Regions from separate parts of the Bacillus cereus group sp. RP37 genome, predicted to be linked through region 2. Evidence: a T-box and tRNA genes for the amino acid it is inferred to sense, from the RefSeq annotation. Region 2 holds a T-box; the other regions hold tRNA genes.

Region 1 (4,521 bases), 4.8 Mb from region 2:
ACGTACGTTTTCGAAGATTTTGTCTAAGTCTTCTTGTTTGTACTGTTCGTTGTTAGCTAAGATTGTTTCTAGTTTTTGTACACCGATAGTAGCGTGGCTCCATACTGGAAGTTCAGTGTCACCGTGTTCACCAACGATGTAAGCATGTACGTTACGTGGATCTACATCTAAGTAGTCACCTAACATGTAACGGAAACGAGCAGAGTCTAAAGTTGTACCAGAACCGATTACACGCTCTTTTGGTAGACCAGATTCTTTCCAAGTTACGTAAGTTAAAATGTCAACTGGGTTAGTTGCAATTAAGAAGATTCCATCGAATCCGCTATCCATAATACCGCGAACGATTTGTTTAAAGATTTTTGTGTTCTTCTCAACTAAGTCTAAACGAGTTTCACCTGGCTTTTGTGGTAATCCAGCAGTGATAACTACTAAATCTGCATCTTTACAATCTGCATAGCTACCGCTCCAAACTTTTGTTGGTGATGGAGAGAATGGTACTGCATGGCTTAAGTCCATCGCTTCCCCTTCTGCTTTTGCTTCATTAACATCTACTAATACGAATTCTTCAGCTACACCTTGGTTGATCATTGAGTAAGCGTAACTACAACCTACAGCTCCTGTTCCTACTAATACTACACGATTGATACCTTTTTTCATGTTAATTTCCCCTCTCTATTGTTCACATCTATTTTTTATGATTGTTTAAGTAATTAATTAAAATACTAATTTAATGTTGTTTAACTTCTTTACACTCATATTGTAGCACGTATTATTGTGAATTACTTCACAAATTATGACCTATTTGTGAACTTTTTCACATAGAGTGTAAAGTTGATGGAATAGGTGTGGAATCCATTTTAATGGAGGCGTTTTCTTTAGATTGTGAAAGGATTTTTCTTATGTTTTCTTTGGTGATTGAAATTATATCGGCGATTTTCTGAATATATCAAGCGCAACTCACATTTTCTTCTTTCATCTCTAATATGGTTGCTATTTCCTTATATAAAAATTCATAATTATACTTTAATAAAAGGATATATTTATATATTGGATTCATCTTTCCAAGCATGCTTTGTATTTCTACTTGAAGCTCTTTTCTCAAAAGTGGTTCATCTAATCCTTTTGATCCAATTAATTGAACAGATTCAATCGGGATTTCTTCACTACGCTTTTGCCTTCTTGATAAATCACGGTGTCTATTAATCGCAACTTGAAATAACCATGTTTTTATATAAGTAATTTTCATATTTGGTACAGACAATAATGCTTTATGTATCGTGTCTTGAACAATGTCTTCTACATCTGCTGGTGTTAGCCCCTCGCCATCAAGTTAAAATTTAATACGATCCCCAGAACCATAAAAATGGACCTCGTTGTTATAAAAGACACAATATTTTTGTTTTGGAAGCATTATAAAATTTTTAACTTTCACAGCATAATTACTTTGTAATTATACCTTTTATTATCTCAAAACCAAAAACTCTTATTAAAACTTGTTTACATACATACAAATCATATAAGTGAATAAAAAATAATTATTTTTATAACCATTAGGGGGGCAAATAAATGAATATATATTTAGCCGGGCCATTTTTCAACCCTGAACAAATTGCACTATTAGAAAAATTAGAGATAATTTTATCTAAGAAAGGATTAAATGTATTTTCTCCACGAAAATATATGAGTAAATTTCCCTTTGGATCTTATGAATGGCAATTTCAAAACTTTGTTACTGATGTAAATGCAATTCAACATAGTGATATTACCTTTGCAATATATAATGATCAAGATTCCGGAACAATGTGGGAAGTTGGGTATACTTGGTCACTTAAAAAACCTATTATTATTTTTAATACCAAAGAAAAAGTTGTTAATCTTATGATTACACAATCTTTACATGCATATTTGGATAGCTTTGATAAAGTAATTCAGTATGATTTTAATAAATTACCTCGTATATTTTATGATGGAGCTGTAACGTAATCAAAAAAAGAAAAAAGCTCATGTGAAATTAAACTTATATAATCTTAACGTGGTTTATTTCCAAAATGATGGCGATACCCCATCACCATCAAGCTAATTTTGAGGGCATTATAAAATTCTTAGGTTAATGGGCATATGGTGTTAGCCCTATTTTAAGAAAATACCTATAAATGCTTTTAGAGGTTTTTATAATAATCTTTTCATACTCCATCGCTCTCTCCTTTCTATTAGTTAGACGATTAGAATAGAAAAAAGTATACAAGAAATCTATAAAAAAAAAGCAGACGATTCAAAGTCCGCTTTTACACAACAAAAAAGAGATAGCAGATTATGCTATCTCTTTTAGTATGACCCGTACGGGATTCGAACCCGTGTTACCGCCGTGAAAGGGCGGTGTCTTAACCACTTGACCAACGGGCCAGTTCTGGCAGAGAAGAAGGGATTCGAACCCTCGCACCGCGTTCGCGATCTACTCCCTTAGCAGGGGAGCCCCTTGAGCCACTTGGGTACTTCTCTATAAATATGGCTCCGCAGGTAGGACTCGAACCTACGACCGATCGGTTAACAGCCGATAGCTCTACCACTGAGCTACTGCGGAACAATTATGGTGGGCCTAAATGGACTCGAACCATCGACCTCACGCTTATCAGGCGTGCGCTCTAACCAGCTGAGCTATAGGCCCATAATTGAAAAGCGGGTGAAGAGAATCGAACTCTCGACCAGAGCTTGGAAGGCTCTTGTTTTACCACTAAACTACACCCGCATTAAATTATAAATGGTGAGCCATGAAGGATTCGAACCTTCGACCCTCTGATTAAAAGTCAGATGCTCTACCAACTGAGCTAATGGCTCATTTTGAAAGTGGTGCCGACTAGAGGACTTGAACCCCCAACCTACTGATTACAAGTCAGTTGCTCTACCAATTGAGCTAAGTCGGCTTGCGACTTCAAAATGGTGGCTCGGGACGGAATCGAACCGCCGACACGAGGATTTTCAGTCCTCTGCTCTACCGACTGAGCTACCGAGCCTTTATGTAAAAAATGGCGGTCCCGACCGGGGTCGAACCGGCGATCTCCTGCGTGACAGGCAGGCATGTTAACCACTACACCACGGGACCATTTGGTTGCGGGGACAGGATTTGAACCTGCGACCTTCGGGTTATGAGCCCGACGAGCTACCGTGCTGCTCCACCCCGCGATGATAAAATATTTAATTTAGAAAAAATGGAGGAGGTAGAGGGATTCGAACCCCCGCGCGACTCTCGCCGCCTGTCGGTTTTCAAGACCGATCCCTTCAGCCGAACTTGGGTATACCTCCGAGATATAAACCTTTAGTGGTGGACCTTGTAGGACTCGAACCTACGACCGGACGGTTATGAGCCGTCTGCTCTAACCAGCTGAGCTAAAGGTCCTTTATGGTAGCGGCGGAGGGGATCGAACCCCCGACCTCACGGGTATGAACCGTACGCTCTAGCCAGCTGAGCTACACCGCCATAAATGATATTAAAAAAAGTGGAGCCTAGCGGGATCGAACCGCTGACCTCCTGCGTGCAAGGCAGGCGCTCTCCCAGCTGAGCTAAGGCCCCGTGTTTTTTGGAAAATCGGGAAGACAGGATTTGAACCTGCGACCCCCTGGTCCCAAACCAGGTGCTCTACCAAGCTGAGCCACTTCCCGTTAATAAAAGCGCGCCCGAGAGGAGTCGAACCCCTAACCTCTTGATCCGTAGTCAAACGCTCTATCCAATTGAGCTACGGGCGCATATGGTGCCGAGGGCGGGGGTCGAACCCGCACGGTGGTCACCCACCGCAGGATTTTAAGTCCTGTGCGTCTGCCTGTTCCGCCACCCCGGCATGTCATATTGAAAATTGGAGCGGAAGACGGGATTCGAACCCGCGACCCCAACCTTGGCAAGGTTGTATTCTACCACTGAACTACTTCCGCAAGACATGTTTGAGTTATTTTATTAAAAGTGCGGGTGAAGGGAGTCGAACCCCCACGCCAAAGGCGCTAGATCCTAAGTCTAGTGCGTCTGCCAATTCCGCCACACCCGCATATTAATTATTTCAAGAAAAAATGGGGCGACTGATGGGAATCGAACCCACGAATGCCGGAGCCACAATCCGGTGCGTTAACCACTTCGCCACAACCGCCATGATTTTCTGGTGCCGACTAGAGGACTTGAACCCCCAACCTACTGATTACAAGTCAGTTGCTCTACCAATTGAGCTAAGTCGGCTAAATGGTGGAGGATGACGGGATCGAACCGCCGACCCCCTGCTTGTAAGGCAGGTGCTCTCCCAGCTGAGCTAATCCTCCATTTGCCTGGCAACGTCCTACTCTCACAGGGACAAGGTCCCAACTACCATCGGCGCTAGAGAGCTTAACTTCCGTGTTCGGTATGGGAACGGGTGTGACCTCTCTGCCATCATTACCAGACTTTATTCATTTAAGACAAGAATTATTGTAACTTATTTAACCTTTAAAGTCAACAAGTTTTTTATATTCTTTCAAAACTAGATAACATTGCTTCATATTATA
Region 2 (4,521 bases):
TTAAAAAAATTGGCCATTTTTTAAAACAAACACGTAAACTTGTAAAATAAAAAACCCGTGCATACGCACGGGTTTTTCTATTAAATTACTTCTTTTTTGTTGGAGCAATAATTTCACTCTCAGGTTTGCCAGCGTTAATACGCTGACGAACAGTACTTGTACTAATATCGTATGTTTCAGCAATCTCTTTAACAGTCATTTCTTTCCCGTTAATCACTGCTGTTAATACTTTACCTGTACGTTTTGGAGCTGCTTCTTTCTTTACAGCTGCTTTTTCAACTTTTTTTGGTGCCTCTACTTTTGTCGCAGTTTGCTTTACACCACAAGTGCAACCACAAAGTTTACGGAATGTATCATCGCTAATAATGCGTGACACATTTGCACCACTGTTTAAAATTCTATTGTTCTTACAGACAGGACATTGTACATAATATAAAGTTTTTCCATCTAAAGGAAACGTTTGTATAATAAGATCCATGTTGACTCCTTTCATATCTATGAAGATAATCATCGGAATATGAGTGTGTAATAAGGAGAAAATCGCCTTACACCATACTTTATGATTGGTTTTAAAATAAAAACTCGTTACGTGTTGGTAACGAGTTCTCCAATCTCCACTTATATGCGCTGTTGTCAATTATATCTGGAGGAGGTAGAGGGATTCGAACCCCCGCGCGACTCTCGCCGCCTGTCGGTTTTCAAGACCGATCCCTTCAGCCAGACTTGGGTATACCTCCATATTGACATCAAATATAATATCAAAAGAAAAACAGTTAGTCAACCCTACTAAAATAAATTATGAGGAAAGGAAAATTTTACTTTCCCTCTCCTACATTACAGTACTGACAACGCTCATAATTACCAATCACTCATACCGATGAATGTTTAACTTTACTTAATAACTGTTTTTCCTCCCATATAAGGGCGAAGAACTTCTGGAATTATAATTGTACCATCTTCTTGTTGGTAGTTCTCTAAAATAGCTGCAACCGTACGGCCAATTGCAAGACCAGATCCATTTAATGTATGAACATGTTCTGGTTTTCCGTTTGGCTCACGACGGAAACGGATATTTGCACGTCTCGCTTGGAAAGCTTCAAAATTACTACAAGAAGAAATTTCACGATATGTGCCATAGCTTGGAATCCATACTTCAATATCGTATTTCTTCGCTGCTGTAAATCCTAAATCACCCGTGCACATGCTCATAACGCGATATGGCAACTCTAATAATTGTAACACGCGTTCTGCATCATTTGTTAGTTTTTCTAACTCTTCATAAGAATCTTCTGGTTTTACGAACTTCACAAGCTCTACTTTATTGAACTGATGCTGACGAATTAAACCACGTGTATCACGGCCAGCTGAACCTGCTTCAGAACGGAAGCAAGAGCTAAATGCAGCATATCTGATAGGCAATTGCTCTTTATTCAAGATTTCATCACGGTGCATATTTGTTACAGGTACTTCAGCCGTTGGGATTAAGAAGTAATCTTCACTTTCAATACGGAATGCATCTTCTTCAAACTTTGGAAGTTGTCCTGTTCCTGTCATACTTGCACGGTTTACCATATACGGAGGTAATACTTCTTCATATCCATGCTCGTCAGTATGAAGATCAAGCATAAAGCTAATTAAAGCACGCTCTAATCTTGCGCCAGCACCTTTGTAAAATACGAAGCGGCTTCCTGTTACTTTCCCAGCACGTTCAAAATCTAAAATCCTTAAATCCGTAGCAAGATCCCAATGTGGTTTTGGTTCAAAAGCAAATTCTTTCACTTCTCCCCAAGTACGCGCTACTACATTATCATCCTCTGTTTCACCAACTGGAGCAGACTCATGAGGGATATTTGGAATAGATAACATTAATCTTTCTAAATCTTCTTCAACTGTACGAAGTTCATTATCAAGATCTTTTACTTTTTCTCCAACTTCACGCATTTCTAGAATTAGAGCTTCTGCATCTTTCTTTTCGCGCTTCAATACAGAGATTTGTTGAGATACTTCATTACGTTTGCTTTTTAGTTCCTCTGTTTGAACAAGTAACTCTCTTCTTCTCGTATCCAGTTCTTCAAAGCGACCAAAATCAGTTAAATCTTCGCCTCTATGCTGTAACTTTGCCTTTACTTCTTCAAAGTTTGTACGTAAAAATTTAATATCAAGCATTATATACTCCTCCTTTTATTTTATAAAACACAAAAAACTCCCGTCCCTATATATAAAGGGACGGGAGTTTACCCGCGTTGCCACCCTAGTTGAAAGCATTACTACTTTCCTCTCAAGTAGAAATAACGGCTCTTCACCGGGAATGCTTACTAATCATAAAGATATTCCACATTCCATTCCAGGATGGATTCACAAACTGTTTCTATCGATTTCCACCAACCATCGACTCTCTATAAGAAACGACATTTGTTACTATTTCCTATCAACACGCTTATTTTATAAAATTGTTACCATCAATTTACTATAATCTTATACAAGTTGCAAGTTACTTACACAACTTTTTTCATTTTTGCTTCTTTTACCATTTCTACAAAGTATGCTGTCACACGATGATCATCCGTTAATTCTGGATGGAATGAAGCAGCTAAAAACTGATTTTGTTTTACCGCTACCATTCGATCACCATGTGTGGAAAGTACTTCAACATCATCAGCTACATTTACAACATACGGAGCACGGATAAATACACCAATAAATTCTTCTCCTACACCTTTCATTGAAAGTGTGGCTTCAAAGCTATCTTTTTGGCGCCCAAACGCATTGCGCTCAACAGTAATATCCATAGCACCAATATGTGCTTCTTCATAGCCAATAAGTGTTTTTGCAAGAAGAATCATACCTGCACATGTACCAAACATTGGTTTACCAGACTTCGCGAATGTACGAAGTGGTTCCATAAAAGCATACTTATCAATCAGACGGCGCATTGTTGTACTTTCACCGCCTGGTAAAATAAGACCATCAATCTCTTCAAGTTGCTCTATACGCTTTACAACAACAGCTTCTGCACCACTTGCTTCAACTGATTTTACATGCTCACGAACTGCACCTTGAAGGCCTAGTACACCGATTTTCACCATTTTAAAGTTCTCCTTCAATTACCATCCACGCTCTTGCATGCGTTGTTCTGGTAATAACGTTGAAATTTCGATACCTTTCATCGCATTACCTAATCCTTTAGAAAGGCTTGCAATTAGTTCGTAATCCTCATAATGAGTCGTCGCTTCAACGATTGCACGTGCAAATTTCTCTGGATTCTCTGATTTGAAGATACCAGATCCAACAAATACACCATCGGCACCAAGTTGCATCATTAACGCTGCATCTGCTGGTGTTGCTACACCACCTGCTGCAAAGTTTACAACCGGCAAACGACCAAGACGTTTAATTTCAAGTAGTACTTCATAAGGAGCACCAGTATTTTTTGCATATGTCATTAACTCATCTTCACGTAGATTTGCAACTTGACGGATTTCTGCATTGACTTGGCGCATATGACGCACTGCCTCTACAATGTTTCCTGTTCCTGGTTCACCTTTTGTACGAAGCATTGATGCACCTTCTGCAATACGACGTGCAGCTTCTCCGATATCACGGCAACCACATACAAATGGAACTGTGTAATCACGTTTATTTAAATGGTATACTTCATCAGCAGGAGTTAATACTTCACTCTCATCGATATAGTCTACCCCTAATGATTCTAATACACGTGCTTCTACAAGGTGACCGATACGGCATTTTGCCATAACCGGAATTGACACCGCACCCATAACTTCTTCAACAATTGTTGGGTCTGCCATACGAGAAACGCCACCTGCTGCACGAATATCTGCTGGTACGCGCTCTAATGCCATAACGGCAACTGCGCCTGCCTCTTCTGCAATTTTTGCTTGCTCAGCGTTAATTACGTCCATAATAACGCCGCCTTTTTGCATTTCTGCCATTCCACGTTTTACACGTTCTGTCCCTGTTACATTTGTCATGTTACAAAAACCCCCCTAGGTGAATTGCTTTTCCCCGTTAAAGGCGAAAATTAAGAATACTCTTACATTCTACCACTAACTATCAGATGCTTGTCTACTACTTTTTCATAAAGTCGGTATGAAAAATAGGAATAAGAAAAAGCCCCTACAATGAGGGGCTTTTAAAACCAACCTTTTACTGTATCAACAGCACTATTCCACATACCACTAAAGAAAGAACCGATTCCACGCATAGAACGAGTAAACCAATTCGCTTCTTCCACTGCAGATGTTGTTACAAGATCTATTTGTAATGACTTACCAGATAAAAATCCAGGATCATTCGTATCTTTTGGTGTAATTACCATTTGACCAAGTACAGCTCCCTTTTTAATAGGTGCTTCTTGTCCCTTACTTGCTTCTGTTAATTCTGTTTTATAAACATCTTTACTTCCTTTTGGCATCGGAAGTGAAACAGTTTGTTTTGTTTGAACTGCTACATCTTTATCTTTAGCATTTTCTACTCGTACTGTTTCTTGTCCTTTTACTG
Region 3 (4,521 bases), 510 kb from region 2:
TTTCAGTATATCTCCAATTTCTAAAATCAGATTTTTCCACATAAAAAAAACTTCTTTCTAAGAGTATTTATTCTCCTTTAGGATAACTATTATATTTGGGTATAGATCAAGTTATATCTGCACTATCTCCATCTTGTAAGTGTCTAGTTAATGTAAACCATTGTTTGAACTTCTATCAGTTATTTTAGGACTTTCTTTTACATGTTTGCTTCTGAATCCCATATCTCTATAAATTCAAAACCTTTTAAATCACTTTCTAAAATTGCATTTCTTAATTCGTCAGACACTAAAACAGTAGAGAAGTGTAATCTTTGATTTAAATAGGTTTTAAATATTATCTGCCCTTCAACTATATTAGGCAAAAATGCGTATTTTTCGAAACCTATTATTAATCCTGTACTTAGTTTTTCAAAAACTGCTTTATTGTAGTCAATTGCATCAATTGTATTTAAAACGTTTATTAGGTAATAAAATTCACCTGTAACATTATGAGTTAGCGGAAGAAACTCAACATTATTGCAAATTAAAGGCTCTAATACCTCTTTTGCTTTTCTACTAACCATTGGCGTGCCAAGTTCCCCCCAGAACATAGGACAATCACTATGGTTATCTCCTTCTACACATTCAACAAGAATTTCTCCCCATGAATCAGATAACTTTATTGCCAAATCAATTTTTTCATCAAAATATTTTTTACGGTCTTCTTTCAAATTTAATAGTTGAAAAGATTTATAGTTATCAAATAAGCTTTTTAATTGCCAAATTTTCATACCTTTTACTCCTTTATAATTTAATTAGTAAAACAATTAAGATTATTCAGGTTGATTTAATTTTAAACTACCGTCCAATAATCTTTCTCTTATATTCTGCAAAGCTGCAACTGCTCGATTACCCCCAAAGCGTTTAACTTCGCCTAATACTCTGTATACTTCTCTTATATACTCTGGACCATGATCACCTATATGTAATGCTTCAGTAGTCACATATTCATTCACTTTATACGGTAAAAATACCCCATTAGCAGCAGAAGCATGATGTATCTCAATCTCTTTTAATAATTCCTGTACTTCCACTGTCCTGCTATCATTTCAAGCTACAATGTGATGTGCTGCATTAGAATATGGGATTGCTTCAATTCCTGCAGCCTTAAGTTCTTCACGTAATACTTTAGATGCTATATACGAATCGGGATACTCATTTTTTTACATTTACTCTATCAAGAACTTTATCCACATAATCTTTTATTACTTCTTGTACACCCTTAATTCTACTTCTTCCACCAGTTTCGGAAAACATAAATGTATCACGAGCTTCTTGTAAAGCTTCAAAAGCCTTTATATGATTGTTACCAAAGCCACTAGTACCTGCAAATGCAAATCGTTCTTTCAATGGTAATTGATTTGAAACGGACGAGATACCTTCTGATAATTTTGTTAGATTCGCACCTTTTTCGATATTATCATCTGATAAATTTCCATCAACTAAATTACCATTATAACGTTCATCAGCATTACGTTAACCTATAAGAATTAACGTAATAGGCGATACATTAACATTAATTTGAACACACAAAAAAAGCGTCCCCACAAAGTAGGAACGCTTGATATTACTGTATACTCACGATTAATTGAAGATAAAAACAAATAAAAAAAGACGATCACTCGTCTTTTAACCGATACCGATGGTCGGGGTCGAACCGACACTCCCGAAGGAACACGATTTTGAGTCGTGCGCGTCTGCCAATTCCGCCACATCGGCACAAAAGAAAAGGCGGCAACCGGATTTGAACCGGTGATAAAGGTTTTGCAGACCTCTGCCTTACCACTTGGCTATGCCGCCATATTAAATTTCATTGGAGCGGAAGACGGGATTCGAACCCGCGACCCCAACCTTGGCAAGGTTGTATTCTACCACTGAACTACTTCCGCAAAAATGGCTGGGCTAGCTGGATTCGAACCAGCGCATGACGGAGTCAAAGTCCGTTGCCTTACCGCTTGGCTATAGCCCATCGATTTCTTACTTAATTATATGTAAGTATCCATTAGATTATTTGTAATTTTAAAAATAAAAATGGGGCGACTGATGGGAATCGAACCCACGAATGCCGGAGCCACAATCCGGTGCGTTAACCACTTCGCCACAACCGCCATGTTGTGTAAATATATTTGGCAGGGGCAGTAGGAATCGAACCCACACTGGAGGTTTTGGAGACCTCAGTTCTACCTTTAAACTATGCCCCTATGTAAATGGTGGAGGGGGGCAGATTCGAACTGCCGAACCCGAAGGAGCGGATTTACAGTCCGCCGCGTTTAGCCACTTCGCTACCCCTCCGAAACTTACATGGTGCCGGCTAGAGGACTTGAACCCCCAACCTACTGATTACAAGTCAGTTGCTCTACCAATTGAGCTAAGCCGGCGTATTTTATTAAAATAAATGGTGGCTCGGGACGGAATCGAACCGCCGACACGAGGATTTTCAGTCCTCTGCTCTACCGACTGAGCTACCGAGCCTTATTAAAATGGCGGTCCCGACCGGGGTCGAACCGGCGATCTCCTGCGTGACAGGCAGGCATGTTAACCACTACACCACGGGACCATTTGGTTGCGGGGACAGGATTTGAACCTGCGACCTTCGGGTTATGAGCCCGACGAGCTACCGTGCTGCTCCACCCCGCGACAATATTATTCATATAATTTATATGGTGGAGGATGACGGGATCGAACCGCCGACCCCCTGCTTGTAAGGCAGGTGCTCTCCCAGCTGAGCTAATCCTCCAAAAGTGGTGACCCGTACGGGATTCGAACCCGTGTTACCGCCGTGAAAGGGCGGTGTCTTAACCACTTGACCAACGGGCCAAATATTATAAATCCTATGGCGGAGAGCAAGGGATTCGAACCCTTGATACGCTTGTGACGTATACACGATTTCCAATCGTGCTCCTTCGGCCAACTCGGACAGCTCTCCAATGGCTCCGCAGGTAGGAATCGAACCTACGACCGATCGGTTAACAGCCGATAGCTCTACCGCTGAGCTACTGCGGAATAATATTGCCTGGCAACGTCCTACTCTCACAGGGACAAGGTCCCAACTACCATCGGCGCTAGAGAGCTTAACTTCCGTGTTCGGTATGGGAACGGGTGTGACCTCTCTGCCATCATTACCAGACATTATTCTTTTGAGACAATCATTATTATAACTTATTCACTTTAAAAGTCAATAAGTTTTTTATGTTCTCTCAAAACTAGATAACATTTGCTTCATATTATATGGTTAAGTCCTCGATCTATTAGTATTCGTCAGCTCCACATGTCACCATGCTTCCACCTCGAACCTATCAACCTGATCATCTTTCAGGGATCTTACTAGCTTACGCTATGGGAAATCTCATCTTGAGGGGGGCTTCATGCTTAGATGCTTTCAGCACTTATCCCTTCCGCACATAGCTACCCAGCTATGCCCTTGGCAGAACAACTGGTACACCAGCGGTGCGTCCATCCCGGTCCTCTCGTACTAAGGACAGCTCCTCTCAAATTTCCTACGCCCACGACGGATAGGGACCGAACTGTCTCACGACGTTCTGAACCCAGCTCGCGTACCGCTTTAATGGGCGAACAGCCCAACCCTTGGGACCGACTACAGCCCCAGGATGCGATGAGCCGACATCGAGGTGCCAAACCTCCCCGTCGATGTGGACTCTTGGGGGAGATAAGCCTGTTATCCCCGGGGTAGCTTTTATCCGTTGAGCGATGGCCCTTCCATGCGGAACCACCGGATCACTAAGCCCGACTTTCGTCCCTGCTCGACTTGTAGGTCTCGCAGTCAAGCTCCCTTATGCCTTTGCACTCTACGAATGATTTCCAACCATTCTGAGGGAACCTTTGGGCGCCTCCGTTACACTTTAGGAGGCGACCGCCCCAGTCAAACTGCCCACCTGACACTGTCTCCCGGGTCGATAAGACCCGTAGGTTAGAATTTCAATACAGTCAGGGCGGTATCCCACCAGCGCCTCCACCGAAGCTAGCGCTCCGGTTTCAATGGCTCCCGCCTATCCTGTACAAACTGTACCAAAATTCAATATCAGGCTACAGTAAAGCTCCACGGGGTCTTTCCGTCCTGTCGCGGGTAACCTGCATCTTCACAGGTACTATAATTTCACCGAGTCTCTGGTTGAGACAGTGCCCAAATCGTTACACCTTTCGTGCGGGTCGGAACTTACCCGACAAGGAATTTCGCTACCTTAGGACCGTTATAGTTACGGCCGCCGTTTACTGGGGCTTCAGTTCAGAGCTTCGCTTACGCTAACCCCTCTCCTTAACCTTCCAGCACCGGGCAGGTGTCAGCCCCTATACTTCGCCTTACGGCTTCGCAGAGACCTGTGTTTTTGCTAAACAGTCGCTTGGGCCTATTCACTGCGGCTTTCCGTTAAGAAAGCACCCCTTCTCCCGAAGTTACGGGGTCATTTTGCCGAGTTCCTTAACCAGAGTTCTCTCGCACACCTTAGGATTCTCTCCTCGCCTACC
Region 4 (4,521 bases), 730 kb from region 2:
TGCTTTCTTAACGGAAAGCCGCAGTGAATAGGCCCAAGCGACTGTTTAGCAAAAACACAGGTCTCTGCGAAGCCGTAAGGCGAAGTATAGGGGCTGACACCTGCCCGGTGCTGGAAGGTTAAGGAGAGGGGTTAGCGTAAGCGAAGCTCTGAACTGAAGCCCCAGTAAACGGCGGCCGTAACTATAACGGTCCTAAGGTAGCGAAATTCCTTGTCGGGTAAGTTCCGACCCGCACGAAAGGTGTAACGATTTGGGCACTGTCTCAACCAGAGACTCGGTGAAATTATAGTACCTGTGAAGATGCAGGTTACCCGCGACAGGACGGAAAGACCCCGTGGAGCTTTACTGTAGCCTGATATTGAATTTTGGTACAGTTTGTACAGGATAGGCGGGAGCCATTGAAACCGGAGCGCTAGCTTCGGTGGAGGCGCTGGTGGGATACCGCCCTGACTGTATTGAAATTCTAACCTACGGGTCTTATCGACCCGGGAGACAGTGTCAGGTGGGCAGTTTGACTGGGGCGGTCGCCTCCTAAAGTGTAACGGAGGCGCCCAAAGGTTCCCTCAGAATGGTTGGAAATCATTCGTAGAGTGCAAAGGCATAAGGGAGCTTGACTGCGAGACCTACAAGTCGAGCAGGGACGAAAGTCGGGCTTAGTGATCCGGTGGTTCCGCATGGAAGGGCCATCGCTCAACGGATAAAAGCTACCCCGGGGATAACAGGCTTATCTCCCCCAAGAGTCCACATCGACGGGGAGGTTTGGCACCTCGATGTCGGCTCATCGCATCCTGGGGCTGTAGTCGGTCCCAAGGGTTGGGCTGTTCGCCCATTAAAGCGGTACGCGAGCTGGGTTCAGAACGTCGTGAGACAGTTCGGTCCCTATCCGTCGTGGGCGTAGGAAATTTGAGAGGAGCTGTCCTTAGTACGAGAGGACCGGGATGGACGCACCGCTGGTGTACCAGTTGTTCTGCCAAGGGCATAGCTGGGTAGCTATGTGCGGAAGGGATAAGTGCTGAAAGCATCTAAGCATGAAGCCCCCCTCAAGATGAGATTTCCCATAGCGTAAGCTAGTAAGATCCCTGAAAGATGATCAGGTTGATAGGTTCGAGGTGGAAGCATGGTGACATGTGGAGCTGACGAATACTAATAGATCGAGGACTTAACCATATAATATGAAGCAATGTTATCTAGTTTTGAAAGAATATAAAAAAACTTGTTGACTTTAAAAGTAAAATAAGTTAAAATGATTCTTGTCTTAAATGAATACAGTCTGGTAATGATGGCAGAGAGGTCACACCCGTTCCCATACCGAACACGGAAGTTAAGCTCTCTAGCGCCGATGGTAGTTGGGACCTTGTCCCTGTGAGAGTAGGACGTTGCCAGGCAAAATGGAGGATTAGCTCAGCTGGGAGAGCACCTGCCTTACAAGCAGGGGGTCGGCGGTTCGATCCCGTCATCCTCCACCATATATGTCGGAGGGGTAGCGAAGTGGCTAAACGCGGCGGACTGTAAATCCGCTCCTTCGGGTTCGGCAGTTCGAATCTGCCCCCCTCCACCATTCTTAATTAATGGGCTATAGCCAAGCGGTAAGGCAACGGACTTTGACTCCGTCATGCGCTGGTTCGAATCCAGCTAGCCCAGCCATTAAGAGCCATTAGCTCAGTTGGTAGAGCATCTGACTTTTAATCAGAGGGTCGAAGGTTCGAATCCTTCATGGCTCACCATTTTAATCAAATATGCGGGTGTGGCGGAATTGGCAGACGCACTAGACTTAGGATCTAGCGCCTTTGGCGTGGGGGTTCGACTCCCTTCACCCGCACTTTTAATGAAATAACTCAAACATGTCTTGCGGAAGTAGTTCAGTGGTAGAATACAACCTTGCCAAGGTTGGGGTCGCGGGTTCGAATCCCGTCTTCCGCTCCAATTTTCAATATGACATGCCGGGGTGGCGGAACAGGCAGACGCACAGGACTTAAAATCCTGCGGTGGGTGACCACCGTGCGGGTTCGACCCCCGCCCTCGGCACCATATGCGCCCGTAGCTCAATTGGATAGAGCGTTTGACTACGGATCAAGAGGTTAGGGGTTCGACTCCTCTCGGGCGCGCTTTTATTAACGGGAAGTGGCTCAGCTTGGTAGAGCACCTGGTTTGGGACCAGGGGGTCGCAGGTTCAAATCCTGTCTTCCCGATATTCCCAAAAACATGGGGCCTTAGCTCAGCTGGGAGAGCGCCTGCCTTGCACGCAGGAGGTCAGCGGTTCGATCCCGCTAGGCTCCACTTTATTTATTATATGTCTCGGAGGTATACCCAAGTTCGGCTGAAGGGATCGGTCTTGAAAACCGACAGGCGGTGAGAATCGCGCGGGGGTTCGAATCCCTCTACCTCCTCCATTTTCTTTTTAAATGGTTTAGATACATATAATAATAAAATTTTATTTTTTCCTTCATGGAGGTATACCCAAGTTCGGCTGAAGGGATCGGTCTTGAAAACCGACAGGCGGCGAGAGTCGCGCGGGGGTTCGAATCCCTCTACCTCCTCCATTTTTTAAAAAACATTATATTGTCGCGGGGTGGAGCAGCACGGTAGCTCGTCGGGCTCATAACCCGAAGGTCGCAGGTTCAAATCCTGTCCCCGCAACCAAATGGTCCCGTGGTGTAGTGGTTAACATGCCTGCCTGTCACGCAGGAGATCGCCGGTTCGACCCCGGTCGGGACCGCCATTTATGTTGGCTCGGTAGCTCAGTCGGTAGAGCAGAGGACTGAAAATCCTCGTGTCGGCGGTTCGATTCCGTCCCGAGCCACCATTTTTTTTATGCCGGCTTAGCTCAATTGGTAGAGCAACTGACTTGTAATCAGTAGGTTGGGGGTTCAAGTCCTCTAGCCGGCATCCTTTAGGGGCATAGTTTAAAGGTAGAACTGAGGTCTCCAAAACCTCCAGTGTGGGTTCGATTCCTACTGCCCCTGTAAAAGTATATGGGCCTATAGCTCAGCTGGTTAGAGCGCACGCCTGATAAGCGTGAGGTCGATGGTTCGAGTCCATTTAGGCCCACCATATATATTATTCCGCAGTAGCTCAGTGGTAGAGCTATCGGCTGTTAACCGATCGGTCGTAGGTTCGAGTCCTACCTGCGGAGCCATGGCCCGTTGGTCAAGTGGTTAAGACACCGCCCTTTCACGGCGGTAACACGGGTTCGAATCCCGTACGGGTCATAAAAAAAAGAGTCAGCAATATGCTGACTCTTTTTTATTGTGCGTTAATCCTCCTTTATCAACTGATTTTCCTGAAATAAATAAAGGAATTTAGGAAAAGCTATGGTATGTATAAAAAGGAGGAGACAAAAATGACACGAGTGAGAGACTGTATGAGTACTCATATTGTACATTGTACACCGCTAGACAATGTATATGAGGCTGCTGTAAAGATGAAAGAAGAATCGATTGGATTGATTCCGGTTGTTGAAAATGAGCAAGTTGTTGGGCTTGTTACGGACCGAGATTTAGTTGTTCGAGGGATTGCTGAGAAACATCCTGGATCTAATAAAATTACAAATGTAATGACAACAAACATTGTTTCAGTTTCTCCAGATGATTCTATTGAAAAAGCCACAGAGTTAATGGCACAGTATCAAATTAGACGATTACCAGTAGTTGAGAGTGGTCAACTCGTTGGGATGCTAGCACTAGGTGATTTAGCTATAAGAGAATCGGCAGATGATCAAGCTGGATTTGCTTTAAGTGAAATCTCGGAGCATACGGAATGAAGAAAGATTTTAATTAGTGGGGTAAGTTACGTATAAAAATCAGATGCATTATTCTAGTATATAGAATTAAACTAATATGTTAGCATGATGTATCTGAGACATTATATAATAAGTATACAGTTAGTAATTTCGACAGTTTATTTAAATTTGTCATTCCTAATTTTAAATAAGAGAAAAAATGATATACTGATAGATATAAGTATTATGAAAGATTTTGAATATAACAATATTCATTGTTAGTGATGTAATAATGGATTAATATTTCCTATGTAGACAAAAGGGAGGGGGAATTATATGAGGGCTGTACAGCGCGATCCAAATTGGAATTTGGTTACAGATACATATATAGAACCAAATAATTTCGCTGAATTATTTTCTTTGCTTGTACCTTGTCATCCAAAAGGTGAAGGGAAAGAACGAACTATATTAGTGTGGAAAGAAAAAGAATTTTATAAAGAAGAAAATTTAGCGGCATTTATCGTATATGGAATGAATAAAACAAAGAATTTACCGCAGTTTCATAAAGATGAAATTCCAACTTTAGTACGTATTCTTCGCTTATGCCAAGAGATTGGTTGGTATGAAGAAGCAAATACTTTTATGATAACTCAAGGATTAGCTGAGTTTGTTCACACTTCATTGGAATATGAAACATGGGATCTTTTGACGCAAGCGGTTGCTTTAAACTATTTAATTATCAAATATCGTATTGGTGAATTAACTGATGGGGATGTAGAAATCTGGGATAGAGTTAAATTTAA

The links. A T-box is a leader RNA that pairs with one kind of tRNA and senses whether it is charged. The one in region 2 lies ahead of serS (serine--tRNA ligase), so its partner is inferred to be a tRNA-Ser.
Region 1: it encodes a tRNA-Ser, which carries the amino acid that the T-box ahead of serS (serine--tRNA ligase) is inferred to sense. The anticodon was not compared.
Region 3: it encodes a tRNA-Ser, which carries the amino acid that the T-box ahead of serS (serine--tRNA ligase) is inferred to sense. The anticodon was not compared.
Region 4: it encodes a tRNA-Ser, which carries the amino acid that the T-box ahead of serS (serine--tRNA ligase) is inferred to sense. The anticodon was not compared.

What each region holds. Positions count from the first base shown of each region.
Region 1 covers NZ_JARVHP010000001.1:567,635-572,155, reverse strand. The annotation lists gene QCI44_RS03000 (L-lactate dehydrogenase) at 1-657, opposite strand, end outside; partial or broken gene QCI44_RS02995 (RNA polymerase sigma factor) at 947-1,297, opposite strand; gene QCI44_RS02990 (nucleoside 2-deoxyribosyltransferase) at 1,567-1,983, shown strand; tRNA gene QCI44_RS02985 (tRNA-Glu) at 2,332-2,403, opposite strand; tRNA gene QCI44_RS02980 (tRNA-Ser) at 2,409-2,499, opposite strand; tRNA gene QCI44_RS02975 (tRNA-Asn) at 2,507-2,581, opposite strand; tRNA gene QCI44_RS02970 (tRNA-Ile) at 2,589-2,665, opposite strand; tRNA gene QCI44_RS02965 (tRNA-Gly) at 2,676-2,746, opposite strand; tRNA gene QCI44_RS02960 (tRNA-Lys) at 2,760-2,835, opposite strand; tRNA gene QCI44_RS02955 (tRNA-Thr) at 2,846-2,921, opposite strand; tRNA gene QCI44_RS02950 (tRNA-Phe) at 2,936-3,011, opposite strand; tRNA gene QCI44_RS02945 (tRNA-Asp) at 3,025-3,100, opposite strand; tRNA gene QCI44_RS02940 (tRNA-Met) at 3,104-3,180, opposite strand; tRNA gene QCI44_RS02935 (tRNA-Ser) at 3,208-3,300, opposite strand; tRNA gene QCI44_RS02930 (tRNA-Ile) at 3,318-3,394, opposite strand; tRNA gene QCI44_RS02925 (tRNA-Met) at 3,399-3,475, opposite strand; tRNA gene QCI44_RS02920 (tRNA-Ala) at 3,496-3,568, opposite strand; tRNA gene QCI44_RS02915 (tRNA-Pro) at 3,584-3,657, opposite strand; tRNA gene QCI44_RS02910 (tRNA-Arg) at 3,668-3,741, opposite strand; tRNA gene QCI44_RS02905 (tRNA-Leu) at 3,745-3,833, opposite strand; tRNA gene QCI44_RS02900 (tRNA-Gly) at 3,850-3,924, opposite strand; tRNA gene QCI44_RS02895 (tRNA-Leu) at 3,954-4,034, opposite strand; tRNA gene QCI44_RS02890 (tRNA-His) at 4,058-4,133, opposite strand; tRNA gene QCI44_RS02885 (tRNA-Thr) at 4,144-4,219, opposite strand; tRNA gene QCI44_RS02880 (tRNA-Val) at 4,224-4,299, opposite strand; rRNA gene rrf (5S ribosomal RNA) at 4,304-4,419, opposite strand; rRNA gene QCI44_RS02870 (23S ribosomal RNA) at 4,521-4,521, opposite strand, start outside.
Region 2 covers NZ_JARVHP010000001.1:5,365,598-5,370,118, forward strand. The annotation lists gene QCI44_RS28250 (deoxynucleoside kinase) at 1-50, shown strand, start outside; gene QCI44_RS28255 (sigma factor-like helix-turn-helix DNA-binding protein) at 86-478, opposite strand; tRNA gene QCI44_RS28260 (tRNA-Ser) at 645-737, opposite strand; gene serS (serine--tRNA ligase) at 892-2,166, opposite strand; T-box leader at 2,220-2,441, opposite strand; gene pdxT (pyridoxal 5'-phosphate synthase glutaminase subunit PdxT) at 2,496-3,086, opposite strand; gene pdxS (pyridoxal 5'-phosphate synthase lyase subunit PdxS) at 3,105-3,992, opposite strand; gene QCI44_RS28280 (serine hydrolase) at 4,154-4,521, opposite strand, start outside.
Region 3 covers NZ_JARVHP010000001.1:4,860,277-4,864,797, forward strand. The annotation lists gene QCI44_RS25565 (YrhA family protein) at 1-42, opposite strand, end outside; gene QCI44_RS25570 (imm11 family protein) at 198-770, opposite strand; partial or broken gene QCI44_RS25575 (AHH domain-containing protein) at 813-1,449, opposite strand; tRNA gene QCI44_RS25580 (tRNA-Leu) at 1,677-1,758, opposite strand; tRNA gene QCI44_RS25585 (tRNA-Cys) at 1,769-1,839, opposite strand; tRNA gene QCI44_RS25590 (tRNA-Gly) at 1,854-1,928, opposite strand; tRNA gene QCI44_RS25595 (tRNA-Gln) at 1,934-2,008, opposite strand; tRNA gene QCI44_RS25600 (tRNA-His) at 2,072-2,147, opposite strand; tRNA gene QCI44_RS25605 (tRNA-Trp) at 2,167-2,240, opposite strand; tRNA gene QCI44_RS25610 (tRNA-Tyr) at 2,248-2,331, opposite strand; tRNA gene QCI44_RS25615 (tRNA-Thr) at 2,342-2,417, opposite strand; tRNA gene QCI44_RS25620 (tRNA-Phe) at 2,436-2,511, opposite strand; tRNA gene QCI44_RS25625 (tRNA-Asp) at 2,521-2,596, opposite strand; tRNA gene QCI44_RS25630 (tRNA-Met) at 2,600-2,676, opposite strand; tRNA gene QCI44_RS25635 (tRNA-Val) at 2,701-2,776, opposite strand; tRNA gene QCI44_RS25640 (tRNA-Glu) at 2,782-2,856, opposite strand; tRNA gene QCI44_RS25645 (tRNA-Ser) at 2,874-2,965, opposite strand; tRNA gene QCI44_RS25650 (tRNA-Asn) at 2,968-3,042, opposite strand; rRNA gene rrf (5S ribosomal RNA) at 3,051-3,166, opposite strand; rRNA gene QCI44_RS25660 (23S ribosomal RNA) at 3,268-4,521, opposite strand, start outside.
Region 4 covers NZ_JARVHP010000001.1:4,634,089-4,638,609, reverse strand. The annotation lists rRNA gene QCI44_RS24620 (23S ribosomal RNA) at 1-1,167, shown strand, start outside; rRNA gene rrf (5S ribosomal RNA) at 1,270-1,385, shown strand; tRNA gene QCI44_RS24610 (tRNA-Val) at 1,391-1,466, shown strand; tRNA gene QCI44_RS24605 (tRNA-Tyr) at 1,475-1,558, shown strand; tRNA gene QCI44_RS24600 (tRNA-Gln) at 1,570-1,644, shown strand; tRNA gene QCI44_RS24595 (tRNA-Lys) at 1,649-1,724, shown strand; tRNA gene QCI44_RS24590 (tRNA-Leu) at 1,739-1,819, shown strand; tRNA gene QCI44_RS24585 (tRNA-Gly) at 1,849-1,923, shown strand; tRNA gene QCI44_RS24580 (tRNA-Leu) at 1,940-2,028, shown strand; tRNA gene QCI44_RS24575 (tRNA-Arg) at 2,032-2,105, shown strand; tRNA gene QCI44_RS24570 (tRNA-Pro) at 2,116-2,189, shown strand; tRNA gene QCI44_RS24565 (tRNA-Ala) at 2,205-2,277, shown strand; tRNA gene QCI44_RS24560 (tRNA-Ser) at 2,298-2,390, shown strand; tRNA gene QCI44_RS24555 (tRNA-Ser) at 2,448-2,540, shown strand; tRNA gene QCI44_RS24550 (tRNA-Met) at 2,564-2,640, shown strand; tRNA gene QCI44_RS24545 (tRNA-Asp) at 2,644-2,719, shown strand; tRNA gene QCI44_RS24540 (tRNA-Phe) at 2,728-2,803, shown strand; tRNA gene QCI44_RS24535 (tRNA-Thr) at 2,814-2,886, shown strand; tRNA gene QCI44_RS24530 (tRNA-Trp) at 2,893-2,963, shown strand; tRNA gene QCI44_RS24525 (tRNA-Ile) at 2,975-3,051, shown strand; tRNA gene QCI44_RS24520 (tRNA-Asn) at 3,062-3,136, shown strand; tRNA gene QCI44_RS24515 (tRNA-Glu) at 3,138-3,209, shown strand; gene QCI44_RS24510 (CBS domain-containing protein) at 3,341-3,760, shown strand; gene QCI44_RS24505 (DUF3965 domain-containing protein) at 4,055-4,521, shown strand, end outside.